One region of the Pseudomonas sp. P8_241 genome, then DNA from elsewhere that is predicted to be linked to it. Evidence: riboswitches for the same ligand, from Rfam matches in the RefSeq annotation. Region 1 holds a riboswitch; each other region holds the start of a gene.
The links. A riboswitch is a leader RNA that binds a small molecule or an ion and turns the genes downstream of it on or off. The one in region 1 is predicted to bind cobalamin.
Positions count from the first base shown of each region.

Region 2: linked by a shared signal. The riboswitch ahead of QMK58_RS12145 (ABC transporter substrate-binding protein) and the one ahead of cobO (cob(I)yrinic acid a,c-diamide adenosyltransferase) in region 1 are both predicted to bind cobalamin.
Region 3: linked by a shared signal. The riboswitch ahead of cobW (cobalamin biosynthesis protein CobW) and the one ahead of cobO (cob(I)yrinic acid a,c-diamide adenosyltransferase) in region 1 are both predicted to bind cobalamin.

Region 1 is NZ_CP125377.1:2,062,216-2,069,203, forward strand. Features, by position in the region: gene QMK58_RS09410 (O-methyltransferase) at 1-26, shown strand, start outside; gene QMK58_RS09415 (PQQ-dependent sugar dehydrogenase) at 119-1,432, opposite strand; cobalamin riboswitch at 1,570-1,804, shown strand; gene cobO (cob(I)yrinic acid a,c-diamide adenosyltransferase) at 1,886-2,497, shown strand; gene QMK58_RS09425 (cobyrinate a,c-diamide synthase) at 2,494-3,876, shown strand; gene bluB (5,6-dimethylbenzimidazole synthase) at 3,873-4,523, shown strand; gene cbiB (adenosylcobinamide-phosphate synthase CbiB) at 4,520-5,428, shown strand; gene cobD (threonine-phosphate decarboxylase CobD) at 5,421-6,413, shown strand; gene QMK58_RS09445 (cobyric acid synthase) at 6,410-6,988, shown strand, end outside.
Region 2 is NZ_CP125377.1:2,647,303-2,654,290, reverse strand. Features, by position in the region: gene QMK58_RS12165 (response regulator) at 1-125, opposite strand, end outside; gene QMK58_RS12160 (two-component system response regulator) at 183-1,340, opposite strand; gene QMK58_RS12155 (hypothetical protein) at 1,474-1,740, opposite strand; gene QMK58_RS12150 (flavohemoglobin expression-modulating QEGLA motif protein) at 1,974-3,248, shown strand; cobalamin riboswitch at 3,347-3,541, shown strand; gene QMK58_RS12145 (ABC transporter substrate-binding protein) at 3,685-4,698, shown strand; gene QMK58_RS12140 (FecCD family ABC transporter permease) at 4,695-5,711, shown strand; gene QMK58_RS12135 (ABC transporter ATP-binding protein) at 5,708-6,481, shown strand; gene QMK58_RS12130 (transporter) at 6,539-6,988, opposite strand, start outside.
Region 3 is NZ_CP125377.1:2,923,405-2,930,392, reverse strand. Features, by position in the region: gene cobN (cobaltochelatase subunit CobN) at 1-3,572, opposite strand, end outside; gene cobW (cobalamin biosynthesis protein CobW) at 3,575-4,642, opposite strand; cobalamin riboswitch at 4,742-4,954, opposite strand; cobalamin riboswitch at 5,072-5,299, shown strand; gene QMK58_RS13335 (CbtB domain-containing protein) at 5,421-5,612, shown strand; gene QMK58_RS13330 (CbtA family protein) at 5,624-6,337, shown strand; gene QMK58_RS13325 (cobalamin biosynthesis protein) at 6,334-6,747, shown strand; gene cobM (precorrin-4 C(11)-methyltransferase) at 6,830-6,988, shown strand, end outside.

The DNA.
Region 1 (6,988 bases):
GATTGACACTCTGCCGTAAACGGTAGTCATCAGCAGGAAAGATCGCAGCCTTCGGCAGCGCCTACAGGACGTGCGCCAATCAATGTAGGAGCTGGCGAAGGCTGCGATCTTTTGCTGTCTATTTTGCAGTCGACACCCGCCAAATCTTGTTCCCTACATCGTCGGCCACCAACAAATCCCCCTGCTGATCAATCACCACGCCCACGGGTCGACCCATGGCCTTTTCCTCGTCATTGAGGAACCCGGAAAGGACATCAACCGGCTGCCCGGCCGGTTTGCCGGCATTGAATGGCACGAAAATCACTTTGTAACCACTGTGCGGCTTGCGGTTCCACGAGCCGTGCTGTCCGATGAAAGCACCTTGAGTGAACGGTGCTGGCAGTTTGCTGTTTTCGGCAAACGTCAGGCCCAGCGAGGCGGTGTGCGGGCCGACGGCATAGTCTGGCTTGAGAGCTTTGGCGACAAGATCCGGATTCTGCGGCTCGACGCGAATATCGATGTGTTGACCGTAGTAGCTGAACGGCCAGCCGTAGAACGCGCCGTCCTGCACCGAGGTGATGTAGTCCGGCACCAGGTCGCTGCCGATTTCATCGCGCTCGTTGACCGCGGTCCACAGCGCGCCACTTTGTGGTTCCCAGGCCATGCCGTTGGGATTACGCAAACCCGAAGCAAAAATCCGGTGGTTGCCGGTGGCGCGATCCACTTCCCAGATCGCGGCGCGTCCTTGCTCCTTGTCCATGCCATTTTCCGCGACGTTACTGTTGGAGCCCACGGTCACGTACAACTTGCTGCCATCCTTGCTGGCGATGACATTTTTGGTCCAGTGGTGATTTAGGGGGCCGCCCGGCAAGTCGACCACTTTGATCGGCGACGACTTGATCGTCATATCGCCGTTCTCATAGTGAAAACGCAGCAAGCGGTCCGTATCGGCCACGTACAGGTCGTTGCCGACCAGCGTCATGCCAAACGGTGAATTGAGATTTTCCAGAAACACGCTGCGGGTTTCCGCAATACCGTCGTGATCCTTGTCCCGCAGCAGGGTGATGCGATTCGGGCTCGGCACGCCGGCTCCGGCGCGGCCCATCACTTTTTTCATGACCCAGCCTTTGACGCCTTTGCCATCGTCGGGTTTGGGCGGGGCGTTGGTTTCGGCCACCAGCACGTCGCCGTTGGGCAATACATAGAGCCAGCGCGGGTGATCAAGGTCTTCGGCAAAAGCGGCTACTTGAGTGCCTGCGGCGGCGACGGGTTTGGCACCGGCAGGCCAGCCGATGGCGGGCGCGATGTTCACCGTCGGGACCAGGGTTTTATTGGGTTCGGGCAGTTGGGGCGAGGGGCCGGTGCCGTCGGATACTTGCAGCCTGGAGGTCTCGCCACAAGCGGTGAGCCCTCCAGCGAGGGCGATAACGAAAACGAACGGGGAGGTGCGCATGCTGATCGTCCCTATGAATGCCTTGTTCTAATCATAGAGAAGCGCTGCCTTTCGATGGTTCAACCTTCAGCCGTGGGCTTGCGATATTCCTGCCCGGCCGCCCGGCTTTAATTGACGCTCCATTCCCAACCCTCTAACCTTCGCGGCTTGTTTCAGGTGCTCTGTGGCTTGTGTCGACAGAGTGAAACAGGGAAGCCGGTGAATGAGTTCTTCAAAGGGTTGAAGGTCATGATCCCGGCGCTGCCCCCGCAACGGTAAATGAGTGAAGGCTGCGCCTTGAGCCACTGTATCGATATGTCGATATGGGAAGGCGCGCAGTCGGGTGCAAACCGCTCATGAGCCCGGAGACCGGCCTGATTCATCCAACGGCATCACGGTGGGCGATGCCAGGCTTGTTGCCTTCTATTCTTGTGCCTGCCCGCCGTTATTCCAGCCTCAACGGAGAGCTTCCCCATGACTGATACCCCCGAACGTGATGAGCGCCATCTGGCGCGCATGCAGCGCAAAAAAGCGGTGATCGATGAGCGCATCGCCAGTTCCCCGAATGAATGCGGCCTGTTGCTGGTGTTGACCGGCAACGGCAAGGGCAAGAGCAGTTCGGCGTTCGGCATGCTGGCGCGAGCCATGGGTCACGGCATGCAATGCGGCGTGGTGCAGTTCATCAAGGGGCGCAACAGCACGGGCGAAGAGTTGTTCTTCCGGCGTTTCCCGCAACAAGTGCGCTTCCACGTGATGGGCGAGGGTTTCACTTGGGAAACCCAGGATCGCCAGCGCGACATCGCCGCGGCCGAGGCTGCCTGGGAAGTGTCCCGCGAACTGCTGCGCGATCCGTCCATCGGCCTGGTGGTGCTGGATGAATTGAACATCGCCCTCAAACACGGCTATCTCGATCTCGATCAGGTGCTCAGCGATTTGCAGGCGCGGCCGCCGATGCAGCATGTGATCGTGACTGGTCGCGCCGCCAAGCCGGAAATGATCGAGATGGGCGACACCGTGACTGAAATGGGCATGCTCAAACACGCCTTCCAGGCTGGAATCAAAGCGCAAAAAGGCGTCGAGCTGTGAATCAACCTCGTCATTGCCCGGCGGTACTGATCGCCGCGCCGGCTTCCGGTCAGGGCAAGACCACTGTCACTGCCGCGCTCGCCCGTTTGCATCGCAATCAGGGGCGCAAGGTTCGTGTATTCAAATGCGGGCCAGACTTTCTCGATCCGATGATTCTCGAGCGCGCCAGCGGTGCGCCGGTTTATCAACTGGATATGTGGATGGTCGGCGAGCAGGAAAGCCGTCGTCTGCTGTGGGAAGCCGCCGGCGAAGCTGATCTTATTCTGATCGAAGGTGTCATGGGCCTGTTCGACGGTACACCGTCCAGCGCCGACCTGGCGCGGCACTTCGGTGTACCGGTGCTGGGGGTGATCGACGGCACCGCCATGGCTCAGACCTTCGGCGCACTGGCGTTGGGGCTGGCGCGGTATCAAACGGACCTGCCGTTTGCCGGGGTCCTGGCCAACCGTGTCGGCACGTTGCGTCATGCGCAGTTGCTTGAAGGCAGCCTGACTGAAGGGTTGCGCTGGTACGGCGCCTTGTCCCGGGAAACCGGGATCGAATTGCCGAGTCGGCACCTTGGCCTGGTGCAGGCCAGCGAGTTGAACGATCTCGATGTGCGCCTCGATGCGGCCGCCGATGCCTTGGCCAGCAGTTGCGAGGTGGCGCTGCCGCCCGCCGTGGCGTTCGCGGCGCCGGACGTTATTGACGTCGAACCGTTGCTGGCCGGTGTACGCATCGCCGTGGCTCGGGACGAAGCTTTTGCGTTCACCTACGGCGCGAGCCTGGACCTGTTGCGGGCGATGGGCGCCGAGTTGTCATTCTTCTCGCCGATCCGCGATAGCGTGTTGCCGGAGGTGGACAGTCTCTATCTGCCGGGCGGATATCCGGAGTTGCACCATGTTGCGCTGTCGAAAAACACCGCGATGCTTGACGCGATCCGCGCACACCACGGGGCAGGCAAGCCATTGCTTGCCGAGTGTGGCGGCATGCTTTATCTGCTCGATTCGTTGACCGATGTCGACGGTACTCGCGCTGAACTGGTTGGCTTGCTGGCCGGTGATGCCGTGATGCAAAAACGCCTTGCCGCGCTGGCGTTGCAAGCGGTCGAGCTGCCGGAAGGGTCGTTGCGCGGACACACGTATCATCACTCGCTGACCACCACTGAGTTGGTGCCGATTGCCCGGGGTTTGAGCCCGAATGGCGGTCGCGGAGCCGAGGCGGTTTATCGTGAGGGGCGGATGACCGCTTCTTATGTGCACTTTTATTTTCCGTCCAATCCCTCAGCGATTGCCGCGCTTTTTGCGCCCGACCTTCAGGACGCCTTCGCTGGCAAGCCAGCTCCTACAAGGGACCACCTCTATCCTGTAGGAGCTGGCTTGCCAGCGAAGCGGTCATGACTGACAACACCTTCTCTGAAACCGAACGCGCAGCCGTCTACCGTGCCATCGCCGAACGCCGCGACATGCGTCACTTCGGCGGCGGTACGGTCGAGCCGGAGCTGCTTCGACGTCTGCTCGAAGCCGCGCATCAGGCGCCGAGCGTAGGCCTGATGCAACCGTGGCGTTTCATCCGCATCAGCGATCGCGCCTTGCGCCGGCAGATTCAGCAACTGGTGGAAGAAGAGCGCATCCGCACCGCCCAAGCCCTCGGTGAGCGCAGCGACGAGTTCATGAAGCTCAAGGTCGAAGGTATCGACGATTGCGCCGAAGTGCTGGTCGCCGCGCTGACCGACGACCGCGAGCGGCATGTCTTCGGTCGTCGCACCTTGCCGGAAATGGACATGGCGTCGTTGTCCTGCGCGATCCAGAACCTCTGGCTGGCGTCCCGTGCCGAGGGATTGGGCATGGGCTGGGTGTCATTGTTCGAACCGCAAGCCCTGGCGGATCTGTTGAACTTGCCGCCCGGTGCGAAACCGCTGGCGGTGCTGTGCCTGGGGCCGGTCAAGGAATTCTATCCAGCGCCGATGCTGGTGCTCGAAGGCTGGGCGCAGGCGCGCCCGCTGAGTGAACTGTTGTACGAAAATTACTGGGGAGTGAGTCAATGAGTGTGGCGTTGTTGAGTGTCGCCGCGGTTGCGCTGGATGCGCTGCTGGGTGAACCCAAACGCTGGCATCCGCTGGTGGCGTTCGGCCGTTTTGCCGACCGCATCGAGCAACGTTTCAACAGTGGGGGGCGCGGCTGGCGCAGCCATGGCGTCACCGCGTGGATGATCGCTGTGGTGCCACTGACATTACTGGCTACGGCATTTTCCTGGGCGCCTTATGTTGGCTGGATCGTCGAGATACTCGCGCTCTATTGCGCGCTCGGCATGCGCAGCCTCGGCGAACACGTCGAGCCGGTAGCCAAAGCACTGCGCAGTGATGATCTTGAAGAAGCCCGCGCGCGTGTGGGCTATCTGGTCAGCCGCCAGACCAGCGATCTGGATAAAACCGAAGTCGCCCGCGCCGCCACCGAATCAGTGCTGGAAAACGGGAGCGACGCGGTGTTCGCTGCCTTGTTCTGGTTTGCCGTGGCCGGTGTGCCGGGGGTGGTGCTCTACCGTTTGAGCAACACGCTGGATGCGATGTGGGGCTATCGTAATGAGCGCTTTGAGCGTTTTGGCTGGGCGGCGGCGAAGATTGACGACGTCCTCAATTACATTCCGGCAAGGCTGGTGGCAATGACTTACGCGTTGCTGGGTAAAACCCGCCTGTCGCTGAAATGCTGGCGTACGCAAGGCCCGACCTGGGACAGCCCGAATGCCGGTCCGGTGATGGCGGCGGGGGCGGGAGCGCTGGGAGTCGAATTGGGCGGGGCGGCGATTTATCACGGTGAACTGCATCAGCGTCCTCAGCTGGGCGAAGGTCCGCCGGCGGATGCCGACTCCATTGACCGGGGCTGGCAATTGGTCCAGCGCGGGGTATGGTTATGGCTGCTGATTCTCTGCATAGGGGCTGAATTTTATGCTTGAGCACGGTGGAAGGCTGCGCAAGGCCGCGCTCGAATATGGCATAGACGAATCCGAATGGCTGGACCTGTCGACCGGTCTGGCGCCCTGGCCGTTTCCTGTACCGGACATTCCGTTGCGCTCCTGGGCGCGTCTACCGGAAGCCGACGACGGGCTGGAGCAGGCTGCGTGTGATTACTACGGCACGTTACAGGCACTGCCGGTGGCCGGTTCGCAAATGGCCATTCAACTGCTGCCGCGCCTGCGTCGCGCCGGCAAGGTCGGCGTGCTGTCGCCTTGTTATGCCGAACATGCCGAAGCGTGGCGCCGCAATGGTTACATCGTGCGCGAAGTGGTGGAGCAGGAAGTCGACTTCTTCATTGACAGCCTCGACGTGCTGGTGGTGGTCAATCCAAACAATCCCACGGGTTTGAATCTGACACCGGGGCGTTTGCTGGACTGGCACGCGCGGCTGGCCCAGCGCGGCGGGTGGCTGGTGGTGGATGAAGCGTTCATGGACAACACGCCGCAGCTGAGTCTGGCGCCGTTTGCCCATCAGGTGGGATTGATCGTGCTGCGTTCGTTCGGCAAGTTCTTCGGCCTGGCCGGGGTGCGATTGGGTTTCGTGCTGGCGGAGCGCAAGTTGCTCAAGCTGCTCGCCGAACAAGTGGGGCCTTGGGCGGTGAGCGGGCCGACGCGGATAGTCGGGCAGGCATGCTTGCGTGATACCGAAGGCCATGTGCGCCAGCGAGCACGCGCTGAAAAGGCCAGAGAGCGCCTCGCTTCGTTGCTGGAACAACACGGTTTCAAGGCTCAGGGCGGCTGCGCCTTGTTCCAGTGGCTGATCACTGATCAAGCCCAGGCCCTTCACGAATTCATGGCCAGGCGCGGCATTCTGCTGCGCCTGTTCACTCACAACAGCAGCCTGCGTTTCGGCTTGCCGGGCGACGAATCCGATTGGACTCGCCTGGCTGCGGCATTCGAAGCGTTCGCCAAGGAAACTGCATGACCACGTTGATGGTGCAGGGCACCACCTCGGATGCCGGCAAGAGTACGCTGGTAACCGCACTGTGCCGCTGGGTTACGCGTCAGGGTGTCAGTGTCGTTCCGTTCAAGCCACAGAACATGGCGCTCAACAGTGCGGTGACCGCTGACGGTGGCGAGATTGGTCGTGCGCAAGCGGTGCAGGCCCAGGCGGCTAATCTTGAGCCACACACCGACATGAACCCGGTGCTGCTCAAGCCGAACAGCGACACCGGCGCGCAGGTGATTATTCATGGTCGCGCTGTCACAAGCATGAATGCCGTCGCCTATCACGACTACAAGACCATCGCCATGCAAGCGGTGCTGGCGTCCCACGAACGCTTGAGGACGGTGTATCCGGTGGTGATGGTCGAAGGCGCGGGCTCGCCAGCCGAAATCAATCTGAGGGCCGGCGACATCGCCAACATGGGCTTTGCCGAAGCGGTGGATTGCCCGGTGGTGCTGATTGCCGACATCAATCGTGGTGGCGTGTTCGCGCATCTGGTAGGCACCCTTGAACTTTTGTCGCCGAGCGAGCAGGGGCGAATCAAAGGTTTCATC
Region 2 (6,988 bases), 590 kb from region 1:
AGCGAATGCTGGGTCCGCAGGCTTTGTACACCGAGCACCAGCACCAACAGCAGTAGCGCGGCAAACCCCAGGATCAGTTTGTGCAGAAGCGCAAGGCGCTCAAGCAGGGTGCGCAATCCGGCCATGGCCTGTCCTCGTGATCCTGATAAAAATACGGGTGAAGGGAGTGGGAAGTACCGGGCTCAAAGCGACTGGCCGCTACGTTCCAGGGCGGCCTGTTTGGCTGCCATGTCCTGATTGGTGTCGGCGAAACGCTCGGCAACAGCCCGAAACTGTTCAACGCAGGCCAGGAAGGCGTCGCAGATGTCCGGGTCAAAGTGGCTGCCTCGCCCCTGCCGGATAATCTCGACGGCTTGCTCGTGGGGCATTCCGGATTTATAGACCCGCCGGCTGATCAGCGCGTCATAGACATCGGCCACCGCCATCAACCGGGCGCTGATGGGAATGTCGTCAGCCGCCAGCCCCTGCGGGTACCCGCTGCCGTCCCATTTCTCCTGGTGACTGTAGGCAATCTCCTTGGCCAGATTGAGGAAGTCGACGCGAATGCCCAGCGCATCCTCGGCATGCTGGATGGCGTCACGCCCCAGCGTTGTATGAGTTTTCATGATCTCGAACTCTTCCTCAGTGAAGCGTCCCGGCTTGAGGAGGATATGGTCGGGAATGCCGATCTTGCCGATGTCATGCAGCGGCGCCGACTTGAAGAGCAGCTCGATGGTCTCCTCGCTGAGGAAGAGACTGAAACGCGGATGTTCACGCAGATGCTCGGCCAGCACCTTGATGTAATGCTGGGTCCGGCGGATATGGTTGCCGGTTTCGTTATCACGCGTCTCGGCCAGTGAAGCCATGGCCTGGATGGCCACGTCCTGGATCGCAATCACTTCGCGAGTCCGGCGCTGCACTTCCTTTTCCAGATAGTCGTTTTGATCGCGCAGGAAGTCTTTAGCGGCCTTGAGCTTGAGCTGGGTATCGACCCGCGCCAGTACCAGCGCCGGCCTGATCGGTTTGGTGATGTAGTCGACCGCCCCCAGCTCCAGGCCATGGATCTCATCGTCGGTCCCGGCCATGGCGGTCAGGAAGATGATCGGAATGTCGCGGGTGCGCGGGTCGCGCTTGAGCCGCTGCGCCACTTCATGGCCGGACATCCCGGGCATCATGATGTCGAGCAGGATCAAGTCCGGGAGCGTATCGCCCTGCAATACCCGCAACGCCTTCTCACCGCTGTTGGCGGCCTTGACCCGGTATCGATCCTTGAGCAGATCGGTCATCAGCATCAGGTTATCGGGCGTGTCATCGACCACCAGGAGGGTCGGCGCAGTGTAATGACGCTGTTCGACGCTCATGGCGGGCGACTCCCTTGTCAGATATCGGCATTCCAAGGCAACAATTGCACCCCGGCGAAGCAAAGCTTAGCGGTCATACCAGCCTGTCGCCTGGCTGCGCGCATCATGATCCAGGCAATCGGTCGCCCGAGGATCAGTATTTGATGTCCCGGGCCTCGCGACGGGTATCCTGCTTGGTGCTGCGCTTTTCCTGGCGGCAATCGACGTTGGTCTTGTCGTTGCTCTTTCTGCAATCCTGCTTGGTTTGCCGTGCCGTGGAGCGCCCATCCTGGCGGGTATCGCGCGCGTCACGCCGCTGTTCACCCTGCTCGGTCGCGTAGACTGGTAGCGATATCCACTGCGCGCCAGCGACAACGATGAACGCTGCTGCCAGAGCCTTCAAACTGTGCGTGCGAATCATGATCGTTCTCCAATTCGAAATCTTCCGGTCGCGTCTCAGGCTCACCGGCGATGTTCAGGGAAATGTGCCTGACATTGTTCGCTCAAAACCCACAAAACTGCTTTGTGGCACATGAGATCTGACGATAGGGCTCCAAGGGCAGTCCCGCAAGGAGCGTTATGTGCAAAGTTCGCAAAATGCCCCCGGGCAGCGACTAAACTTTGGCGATGAACGCTTGCTGCAAGGAGATATCCATGAGCGCCTCGCTGCCCGAACTCGATGCTGCACTGCCCCGACTGGCCTGCAAGATCCGCGTACTGGACGCCCTGGCCTGGCCGGACGGGGTGGAGGAAGACTTCCTGGAGCATTGGCGTGGCGGTAAAGCCCGATTACCTCGCGTCGAACTGCCGCCGCGTGATCACAGTGCCGACATCGCCGCTCTGGAAACGTTTGCTGGCCGCTGCGATCAGCAGCATCCGGCCGGGCATCACCTGGCCGTGACAGCGCGCAGCTATGCCATGGCCGGGCGGATGCTCGGCGCCATAGGCACCCCTGCGTTCACTCAATATTCCTCAGCGTTGTACCGGCGACCGGATTTCGATTACCCGCGCCTGAAACTGACCATGCTGGACGCGGCGCGTTTTTTCCTCGAGACCACCGATGCATTGCTCGGCGGCAGCCGAATTGCGCCGAGCGAAGCCGATATCCCGGCCCAGACCTTCGCCGACTGGATGCAACCGGAACTGGACAATTTTTTCGGTCCGGGTCGAATTTCAGTCATTCTCGATCCCACCCTGGCAGCCAAGGCGATCGCCGGCTCAACGCGCATTCGCTTGCGCGCCAGCGCACTGTTCTCGGAACTGGACAAAAACCAGTTATTGCAACATGAGGCCTTCGTGCATGTGGCGACGGCACAAAACGGCGCACGCCAACCCAATCTGAAGAGTCTCGGTCTGGGAGCTCCCCGCACGACCCAGACTCAAGAGGGCATCGCCACCCTCGCCGAGCTCTTCACCGGCAGCATGGACATCAACCGCCTGCGGCGCCTGGCGCTGCGCGTACTGGGGGTTCAACAGGCGCTGAACGGGGCCGACTTCATTCAGGTGTTTGAAGGGTTTGTGGCGGCCGGTCAGTCACCAGAGGAGTCCTTTCGCTCAACCCAGCGGATATTCCGTGGCGCCGACCTGCGGGGTGGTTCGGCCTTTACCAAGGATGCCGCGTACCTCACCGGCCTGCTTGGCGTGCATACCCTGTTGCGCATCGCGATCCGCGATAATCGCCCGGAACTGGTCAACCATCTGTTTGCCGGACGCCTCAGCCTGGGAGACACCCTGCGCCTGGCGCCACTGTTCGACTCCGGCTGGCTCCAGGGCCCGGTTTATCTTCCGGCCTGGGCCAGCGATCTGCGTCGGCTCGCCGCGAACCTGGCCTTTTCTGCCTTCATTTCCCGGATCCCGCTGGATATCCTCGATCTGGACGTGTTCATGGCATTCGCTGACGAACACGAGGCCGATGCCAGCGCCCTGTGATCAGGGCATCACGCGACGGTTTGCGCGGTATCCACCACCTCTGCCCGCCGCACATGCAGGTTTTTTGTGTGCACTGAATTAGCCCTGCCCGGCATGATCGACTACTATACCGCGCCGGTTTCCAAACGGGATTAATAGGGAATCCGAGATGCGCCTGTCGCATCGAACGGAACTGCCCCCGCAACTGTAGATGCCGAGCCTGCTTCTTTATTGCCACTGGATCGAATCCGGGAAGGCTGGAGCATGGCGATGACGCATCAGTCAGGAGACCTGCCGGCACAGAACATCACTAACCGGCGGGGTGTCCGGAAGGGACATCCTTGCCGCGTGTTTTTTGCCTGAACCCGGCCTTGCTCTGCTCCAGCGGCAGCGTTTGATTGTGTGTTTCCAGACCGTACTCCCCTGCTCCGTGTACGGTACAAATGGAGATTGCATCATGCTGCTGCACCGCGTTGTCGCCCTCATCACCGGTTGGGTCCTGTGCTCGCAGGCCTTTGCAACCTCGACTCACTATCCGTTGACGCTAAAGAACTGCGGCAGCACGCTGACCTTCCAGCACGCCCCGACGCGTACCGTGACCATCGGCCAGGCCGGCACCGAAATGCTCTATGCCCTGGGGCTCGGCGACAAGGTCACGGGGACTTCCCTGTGGTTCAACGAGGTGCTGGGCCAGTACAAGACGCAGAACGACAGGATCGAGCGCCTGGCCGATAACGAACCGAGCTTCGAAGCCGTCATCGGCAAGCGGCCGGAACTGGTCGCGGTGGAACTTGAGTGGATGGTCGGCCCGCAAGGCGCTGTGGGTACCCGCGAACAATTTCACGAACTGAACATTCCAACCTACCTCCTGCCGTCCGATTGCGAAGCCAAGGACAACCTGGTCGGTGCCGACGGCACACGCCTGCAGCCCTTTCGCATCGACAGTATCTACAAGAGCGTCAGCCAGCTGGCAGAGATTTTCGATGTGCCCGAGCGCGGCCATCAACTCAATGCCGAACTCAAGGCCGGCCTTGCCCGGTCCGTCGCGTCAGTACAAAAAAAGGATTTGCGGCACACCAGCGCACTGGTCTGGTTCTCCAGCGCGGATATGGGCCTCGATCCCTATGTGGCCGGCCACAAGGGCATTGCCGATTTCATGCTCAAGTCCCTGGGCGTGCGCAATGTGGTGCAGTCCGATGAAGAATGGCCAACCGTAGGCTGGGAAACCATAGCCAAGGCCAACCCGACGTTTTTAGTGATTGCACGCATGGATCGCCGCCGTTTTCCGGCTGACGACTATCAAAAGAAGCTGGCGTTTTTGCGCAGCGATCCCGTCACCCGCAACATGGACGCGGTGAAAAACGACCGCATCATCATCCTTGATGCCCTGGCCCTGCAGGCCAGTGTCAGGATGTTCGATGGCGTCGAGCAATTGGCCAACGCCATCAACGGCTACGACTTGTCGAAATGACGGCGATCACAATTCGGGTCCTGTTGGCATTCGCCACGCTATTGATAGCAGTGATCGCCGGTGTGGCCATCGGTGAAACGGCAATAGCCCCAGGCGTGGTGTTTGAGGTATTGGCCAACAAGCTGTGGGCGGCGGGATACGTGCTTGATCCGATCGATGAAGGCATTGTCTGGAATTATCGCCTGACCCGTGCACTGGTAGCGGCCGCCTGCGGCGCAGGGCTTGCGACCTGCGGAGTGATCTTGCAATCGCTGCTGCGCAACCCCCTGGCGGACCCCTATCTATTGGGCATTTGTGCGGGCGCCTCGACCGGAGCGGTGCTGGTGGCACTGCTCGGCGTGGGCGCCGGAATGGTTTCGTTATCCGCGGGCGCCTTCAGCGGAGCCGTGACCGCTTTCGCCCTGGTCATATTACTGGCTCGGGTCAGCGGGCGTTCCAGCGGTACTGGCCAGATCATTCTGGCGGGCATCGCCGGTTCGCAGTTGTTCAACGCGCTGACGGCCTTTCTGATCACCAAGTCAGCCAGTTCCGAACAGGCGCGCGGGATCATGTTCTGGCTGCTCGGCAATCTGAGCGGTGTGCGTTGGCCGTCGGTAGGGCTGGCGGTGCCGGTTGCCGTGGCAGGTCTGGTGGTGTGCCTGTGGCACCGTCGGGCTCTGGATGCCTTCACCTTTGGCGTTGACTCGGCCGCATCGCTCGGCATACCGGTGCGTCGGGTGCAATTTCTGCTGATCGGCTGCGCCGCATTGGTGACCGCCGTGATCGTCTCGATTGTCGGCTCCATCGGGTTTGTCGGCCTGGTCATTCCCCACGCTGCGCGCCTGCTGCTGGGGACCGGACATGCTCGTCTGTTGCCCGCCAGTGCCCTGGGAGGGGCCGTGTTCCTGATCGCGGCCGATGTGCTGTCGCGCACCCTGATCAAGGGCCAGGTCATTCCCGTCGGCGTGATCACCGCATTGGTTGGCGCGCCGGTTTTCGCCCTGATCCTGATTGGCCGGAGAAACGCCCGATGAGTGCCACCTGCGTACTGAGCTGTAGCGGTCTGAGTTTCAAGGTGCGCGACGCCGGGTTACTGAGCGATATCGGCCTGGATGTCCACCAGGGTGAAACCCTGGGCATCGTCGGGCCGAACGGCTCGGGCAAATCCACCCTGCTGAAACTGCTCGCCGGTGTACGCCAACCCACCGCCGGCGAAGTTCGGCTGGCTGGCCAACGCCTGGGCGAACTGTCGCGTCGAAGCATCGCGCAAAGCCTGGCGGTGGTTGAGCAGCAGGCCGACACCGACGACGCGATCAGCGTGTTCGACGCCGTCGCGCTGGGGCGCACGCCCTGGTTGTCAGCCTTGACACCCTGGTCGAACGAAGACGCTGCCATCGTCCTGCAAGCCTTGCACGACGTCGATGCCATGCACCTGCGCACGCGCATTTGGGGCAGTCTCTCGGGGGGTGAACGCCAGCGTGTGCACATCGCCCGGGCACTGGCTCAGCGCCCCCGGATCCTGCTGCTCGACGAACCGACCAATCACCTCGACATCCAGCATCAGTTGATCATTTTGAAGGTGGTTCAATCGTTGCCGGTGACCACGTTGGTCGCGCTGCATGACCTGAACCAGGCGCTGACGTGTGATCGTTTGGCGGTGCTTGAGCGAGGGCGCCTGGTAGCGCTGGGCAAACCGCTCGACGTCCTGACCCCGCAACGCTTGCTGGACACCTTTGGGGTACACGCGCACTACCTGACGGACCCTTTCGATGGCGCGCAGATCCTGCGTTTGCGTTCTACCTGACTTTTATGGATTGCCGGCCCGGTCCACCTGGCTTTGACTTGGGCTCGAAGGTTGCCCTCACCGAGGAAACAGCAGCGTAATGGCGAACCGCCCTCCCCAGCCTTGCGCACCATCCTCAGGGGTGTCGAGCCAGTAACGCGGCCCTGCTTGCACCGTCAAGGGCTGGCCACCGATTTTCAACAACTGCGTCACAGTCAAATTGACCGGGACCGACCATTCGCGAGTTTGCCAGTTATAGGTCGACTCGGTGTTCACGCCGAACGTGGTCAGGGTGCTGGTGGTGTAGGAAAGGAAGGGTTGCAGGAAAGTCTGGTTGACCTTGTCCTTGCCATCGGGCGGGCTGCCGTCCAGGCCCCAGACATGATTGGCCAGAATCCCGTGTGTCCAGCCGTTGGCCTGCTTCAGGGCGACCGCCGTCGGGCCGATCCCCCATTGCTCATTGCCGAGCAACTCGTCGCTGCCGGTCGGAATCAAAACCGCCGGGCCGGCACCGAGTATCCAGCCGCT
Region 3 (6,988 bases), 860 kb from region 1:
TTGTAGCCGTGACGCTTGACGCCATCGAGCCACTTCGGATTCGCCGCCCGGGAACGGATCACCCGGTTCAGCTCTTCCTTCAAGGTGCGGATTTTCGGCAGGTCCGGTTGACTGTTATCGCCATGATAGCTGGCCGCTGCTGCGCCGCTGAGGCTTTCGACCGCCGCGAGCATGCCGCCCTGGAACTGGTAGTAATCGTTGGAGTCGAGCAAATCGTGTTCGCGGTTATCCTGGTTCTGCAGCACCGCTTGAACCTGCCCGAGCCGTTGGGCGAACTGATCGCGGGCGGCGGTGCCATCGTCGGAACCGCCGTAAGCGTAGCCGCCCCAGTTCAAATAAACCTCGGCCAGATCCTCGCGGCTTTGCCACAGACGTCCGTCAATCGCACCCTGCACGCCTGCGCCGTAGGCCCCCGGCTTGGCACCGAAAATACGCCAGCCGGCCTGACGCCGCGCCGCGTCTTCGTCCAGCCCCGCGTGCAACAGCGATGCTCGTTCGGCGCGCACTTTGGCTGCCAACGGGTTGAGATCGTCCGGCTCGTCCAGTTCCGCGACCGCTTGAACGGCCGCGTCGAACAGGCGGATCAGGTTGGCAAACGCATCGCGAAAGAAACCTGAAACCCGCAGCGTCACGTCCACCCGAGGACGGTCCAGCAGGCTCAGCGGCAGAATCTCGAAGTCGTCGACCCGTTGACTGCCGGTAGCCCATACCGGGCGCACGCCCATCAGCGCCATGGCCTGGGCGATGTCGTCGCCACCGGTACGCATGGTCGCCGTGCCCCAGACCGACAAACCAAGCTGACGCAAATGATCGCCGTGATCTTGCAGGTGACGTTCAAGAATCAGGTTGGCCGACTGGAAACCGATGCGCCACGCCGTGGTGGTCGGCAGGTTGCGCACGTCCACCGAATAGAAATTGCGCCCGGTGGGCAGCACGTCCAGGCGTCCGCGGCTCGGTGCACCGCTGGGGCCGGCCGGAACGAAGCGCCCACTCAGGGCGTCGAGCAGGCCACGCATCTCTGCGGGACCGCAGGCATCCAGACGTGGGGCGATGACGCCACGCAAACCGTCGAGAATGGCTCGCACCTCGCTCCACTCCGTTTCCTGTAGGAGCGAGCTTGCTCGCGATGGAGTATCAGACGCATGGGTGTCGACTGACACACCATCACGAGCAGGCTCGCTCTCACAGGGATTATTCAACGCGCCCGAAATCAACTGCGTGGCGAACAACTCAAGCCGCTCGCGGGTATCGCCCGCCGTGCGCCAAGTCTCGTCGCTGATCAGCAAAAGAGGCCCGGGACGCGGCCCGGTCCACGGCTCGGCCAAGGCGCAATCGAGCGGATCGAAACCCAATGCGAAAGCCTTCGCCAGCGCTCGCAGCAGACTCGACTGCGCGCCACGACCATCGCCCCGCGGGATGCGCAGCAGCGCCAGCAGTGTGTCGATGCGCAATCGGCCCGTCGGGGACTCGCCAAACACGTGCAGGCCATCGCGAATCTGCGACTCCTTCAAGTCACATAGATACGTGTCCAGGCGCGGCAGCCAGATGGCCGCATCGGCATCGCTGTCGAGTTTTTCGTCCAACTGCAATTCGCGGTCGATGTGGGTGTCACGCACCAGTTGCAAAATGTCCCGTTGCAACTCTCGGGCACGGCGAGGATCGAGCAATTGCGCTTCGTAATACTCGTCGGCCAGCAACTCAAGGTTGCGCAGCGGGCCGTAGGTTTCGGCGCGGGTCAGCGGCGGCATCAGGTGATCAATGATCACCGCCTGGGTGCGACGCTTGGCCTGGGCACCCTCGCCCGGATCGTTGACAATAAATGGATAGATGTTCGGCAACGGCCCAAGCAACGCATCCGGCCAGCAGTTTTCCGACAACCCTACGCCTTTGCCCGGCAGCCATTCCAGGTTGCCGTGCTTGCCGACATGGATCACGCCGTGGGCACCGTAGGTGTTGCGCAACCAGAAGTAGAACGCCAGGTAAGCGTGGGGCGGCACCAGATCCGGGTCGTGGTACACGGCGCTCGGATCCACTTGATAGCCCCGCGCCGGTTGAATGCCGACGAAGGTCAGGCCGAAACGCAGACCGGCGATCATCATCCGGCCATTACGGCACATCGGGTCGGTCTCGGGCGCGCCCCAACGCTCCAGCACGGCCTGACGATTGACCTGCGGCAGCGCGTTGAACATCCTCCAGTAATCATCCATGGCCAGGCTTTGCTGGCAAGGGCGCTGGTCAAGGGTGTCCAGATCGTTGCTGACGCCGCCGAGCAATTGCTGGATCAGCGCAGTGCCGCTGTCCGGCAATTCAGCCGGCAACGGATAACCTTGCGCATGCAGCGCCCGCAGGATATTCAGCGCGGCGGCCGGGGTATCGAGACCGACGCCATTACCGATGCGACCGTCGCGGGTCGGATAATTGGCCAGAATCAGCGCGACGCGTTTTTCACTGTTCGGCACCCGCGCCAGATCGATCCAGCGCCGCGCCAACTGCGCCACGAAATCCATGCGCTCGGGTGCGGGCCGATAGCAGACCACATCCGACTGGCTGCGCTCGCTGCGCCACGCCAGGTCCTTGAAGCTGATCGGGCGGCTGATGATCCGCCCGTCCAGTTCCGGCAAGGCGATGTGCATCGCCAGATCACGCGGACCGAGGCCTTGTTCGCTGGCACGCCAGCCTGGCTCGTTGTCCTGGGCGCAAATCGCCTGGATCACCGGGATATTGCGACGAAACGGACGCAAGTGCGGCGCTTCCGGGCTGGACTGGGCGAATCCGGTGGTGTTCAAAATGACCCCGGCCTCGACCTCATCCAGCCAGTCCTCGACCACCGAGAGGCAGCCGGGTTCTTTCAGACTGGCCAGCGCAATCGGCAACGGGTTCAACCCCGCCGCTTGCAGGCGCTGACAGAAAACATCAATGAAACCGGTATTCGCCGCCTGCAAATGCGAGCGATAGAACAGCACTCCCGCCACCGGTTGATCAGCCTGCCAGTCGGCTTGCCAATCGCTCAATGTGGCCGGGCTTTTTTTCGGGTGATAGATCGCTGTGCGCGGCAGGATTTGTGGTTCGGACCATGCGAAGTCGCGCCCCAGCCACCGTCCGGCCAGACAACGGAACAGATCCAGCGCATTGGCCATGCCGCCCTGGCGCAGGAAATGCCAGAGGCGGTCGCGGTCTTCAGGGGACACGGTGCTCAGATCACTGAGTTCCGGATCCGGACGATCATCTCCCGGCACCAGAATCAATTGCACGCCGCGCTGCGACAGTTCGACCAACCGCTCAACGCCGTAACGCCAATAGGCGATACCGCCGTGCAATGAAATCAGGATCACTTTGGCGTGACGCAGCACTTCGTCGACGTACAGATCCACCGAGGCGTGATTCTGCACCTGCATCGGGTTGGCGAGACGCACGCTGGGATAATCGTCGGGCAACTGCTGCGCCGCTTCGGCGAGCAGCGCCAGGCTGGAGTCGCCGCTGCACAGGATCACCAGTTCGGCGGGGGTTTGTCCGAGGTCGGCAATGTTGTCTTGCGACACAAAACCGCCGGGCTGGGTCCTGAGCAGGTGCATGGCTACACGCTGAGCGCGGCGCGCAATTGCGCTTCGAGCGTGGCGGCATCCAGTGCCTGGCCGATCAGCACCAGGCGCGTGCTGCGCGCCTCGTCGGTCCCCCACTGGCGATCGAAGTGTTTATCGAAACGCGTGCCCACGCCCTGGATCAGCAGGCGCATCGGTTTGTTCGGGATCGCGGCGAAACCTTTGACCCGCAGGATGCCATGCTGGACCACCAACTGGGTCAGTGCATCCATCAGCAGGCTTTCGTCTGCTTGCGGCAGTTCGATGGAGATCGAATCGAAGGCGTCGTGATCGTGGTCGTCATGATCATCGCCGTCAAGATGGTGATCGTGGTGGCTGTGACGGCTGTCGATGTGCTCTTCGGAGCCGGCGCCGAGGCCGATCAACACGTCCAGTGGCAAGCGACCGCTGCTGGCTTCGATGATCTTCACCGCAGGCGGCAGCTCTTCGGCGACTTCTGCGCGTACCCGGGCCAGATCTTGCGGGTTGATCAGGTCGGCTTTGTTGAGGATCACCAGATCGGCGCTGGCCAATTGGTCGGCAAACAGTTCGTGCAGCGGCGATTCGTGGTCCAGGTTCGGGTCGAGTTTGCGCTGCGCGTCGACCTGATCCGGAAAAGCGGCGAAAGTACCGGCCGCGACGGCCGGGCTATCGACCACGGTGATCACCGCGTCGACGGTGCAGGCGCTGCGGATTTCCGGCCACTGGAACGCTTGCACCAACGGTTTTGGCAGCGCCAGTCCCGACGTTTCAATGAGGATGTGGTCGAGATCACCACGACGGGCGACCAGTTCGCGCATCACCGGGAAGAACTCTTCCTGGACGGTGCAGCACAGGCAGCCGTTGGCCAGTTCGTAGACACGGCCGTTGGCTTCTTCTTCGGTGCAACCGATGGAGCACTGCTTGAGGATTTCGCCGTCGATGCCCAGCTCACCGAACTCGTTGACGATCACCGCAATGCGGCGACCCTGGGCGTTGTCGAGCATGTGCCGCAGCAAGGTGGTCTTGCCCGAGCCGAGGAAGCCGGTGACGATCGTGACGGGGAGTTTGGCCAGTGTTTTCATCGGATACCCTTTGGCTTTGGAGGCGGGCATACGGGACGAGAGCCGGCCACGTGCACACGCGCCGGAAGCGTTCGCCACCGGATCACCCCGCCCGGTTGTAGTGAGAATCTGTATCGAGGCAGGTCTCCTGGCTGACGGCGTGCCGGCCTTGGGCCTGGCATTCACTGCGCCTTCCCGCGGGCTCAAGGGTTGAGCGTGCAGTGGCGTGGCAGCGAACATCACCGTTCACAGTTGCGGGGGCAGCCGCGGCATCGACCGCGTTCCCTTCTTAGCTTCGACAAACGCCGAAGAACCTCGAATGCGCAAGGCTACGCATCGTATTGGGGCGGGTCAATCACTGAGAGCGCCTCCTTCCTACAAAGTGCAAATCAACAGAAGACGCCAAGTGAGAACCACTGCCAATTGACGCGAACGCCTCGCCCATGCTCTCCTACACGCTTTGTTACGGGTGCCCTTCACAGGGTGAAACGGGAAACCGGTGAATCATGTGCTTTACTCCAAAGCCATGTCAGTCCGGTGCTGCCCCCGCAACGGTAAGCGAGTGAAGCGTCAAAACCACTGTGCCACTGCGGCATGGGAAGGTGATGCTTTCAGGTTCAGGCAAATGCCTGGCGCCCCTCGTGAGCCCGGAGACCGGCCCGCAACACAAAGTGACCTGTACGTTCACTGAACAACAAACCCGCGGTGGGCGGGCGCTGTTTGCACCCCCTTGCGCGCCCGTTCGTGCCGGGTTTTGCATGCGCCCTTATTCCCCGCTGACAGACCAGAGGGAAACGCCATGTCGATCACCAGCAGCGCCGAACACACCAGCGCCAGCACCACTTCTACCTTGACCCAACGTATGACCGCCGCCATTTTCGCGTCGATCCTGGGTGCCTGCCTTGTGTATTTCGCCGGTTTCTCGCACATCGAAGCGGTACACAATGCCGCGCACGATACCCGTCACAGCGCCGCGTTCCCGTGCCATTGAGACCTGATGACATGATCAAGCGTATCGCGCAAACCGCTGGTTTCACTGGACTGTTGGCCGCCCTGTTGCTCACCCTGCTGCAAAGCTTCTGGGTTTCGCCGCTGATTCTGCAGGCCGAAACCTACGAAAGATCCGGACCGGCTGCCGTTGAGGTCCACGAACACGCTCACACCGAAGGTGCAGTCGCCGCCCACACTCATGACGCCGAAGCCTGGGAGCCAGAAGACGGCTGGCAGCGTGTACTGTCGACCACCGGCGGTAATCTGGTGGTCGCTGTCGGTTTTGCCCTGATGCTGGCGGGCCTGTACACCCTGCGCGCACCGACCAAAACTTCCCAGGGCCTGCTCTGGGGTTTGGCCGGTTACGCAACCTTCGTGCTTGCGCCAACACTTGGCCTGCCACCAGAACTGCCGGGCACCGCTGCGGCCGATCTGGCACAACGGCAAATGTGGTGGATCGGCACCGCCTCTTCTACCGCCGTCGGCATCGCCTTGATCGCCTTCAGCCGCCACTGGTTGATGAAAGTCCTGGGGATGGCGATCCTCGCTGTTCCGCATGTGATTGGCGCACCACAACCGGAGGTGCATTCGATGCTCGCTCCCGAAGCACTGGAGGCCCAATTCAAAATCGCTTCGCAGTTGACCAACGTGGCGTTCTGGCTGGCCCTTGGCCTGATCAGCGCCTGGTTGTTCCGCCGCAAAAGCGACGGCCAATACCACGCATGACTGAAAACAGCGCAGCGCCGACGCTGGTCGTCGGTCTGGGCTGCCAGCGCGGCTGCCCCGTCAGTACGTTGTTGGCGCTGCTCGATCAGGCGTTGGCAGCGCACCAGATCGCACGGCATGAAATCAAAGCGCTGGCCAGCATCGATTTGAAGCGCGATGAACCCGCTCTGATCGAGTTGGCAAATCAACTGGCACTGCCGTTGCAGTACTTCAGTTGCGAAGAACTTGCAGCTTATGAGCACCAGCTAAGTCATCAATCGCAAATCGCCTTCGAGCGCACCGGTTGTTATGGCGTAGCGGAAAGCGCTGCGCTGGCTCTGGCTGAACAACTGGCTCAAGGCCCGGCAAAATTGCTGATTCCACGTCAAAAATATGCCCAGGCAACCCTGGCATTGGCCGGCGCGGCCTGAAACCCCGATAATCCCCGCTCTCGATCATGAACATTCTTCATCTGAAGCCCTGTTCAGCCCCTTTATCCCACAGGAACCGACGATGACCGTCTACTTTATTGGCGCAGGTCCCGGCGACCCGGAACTGATCACCGTCAAAGGCCAGCGACTGATTCGCAGCTGCCCGGTGATCATCTACGCCGGCTCACTGGTTCCCGCTGCGGTTCTGGAAGGTCATTGTGCCGAACAGGTGGTCAACAGC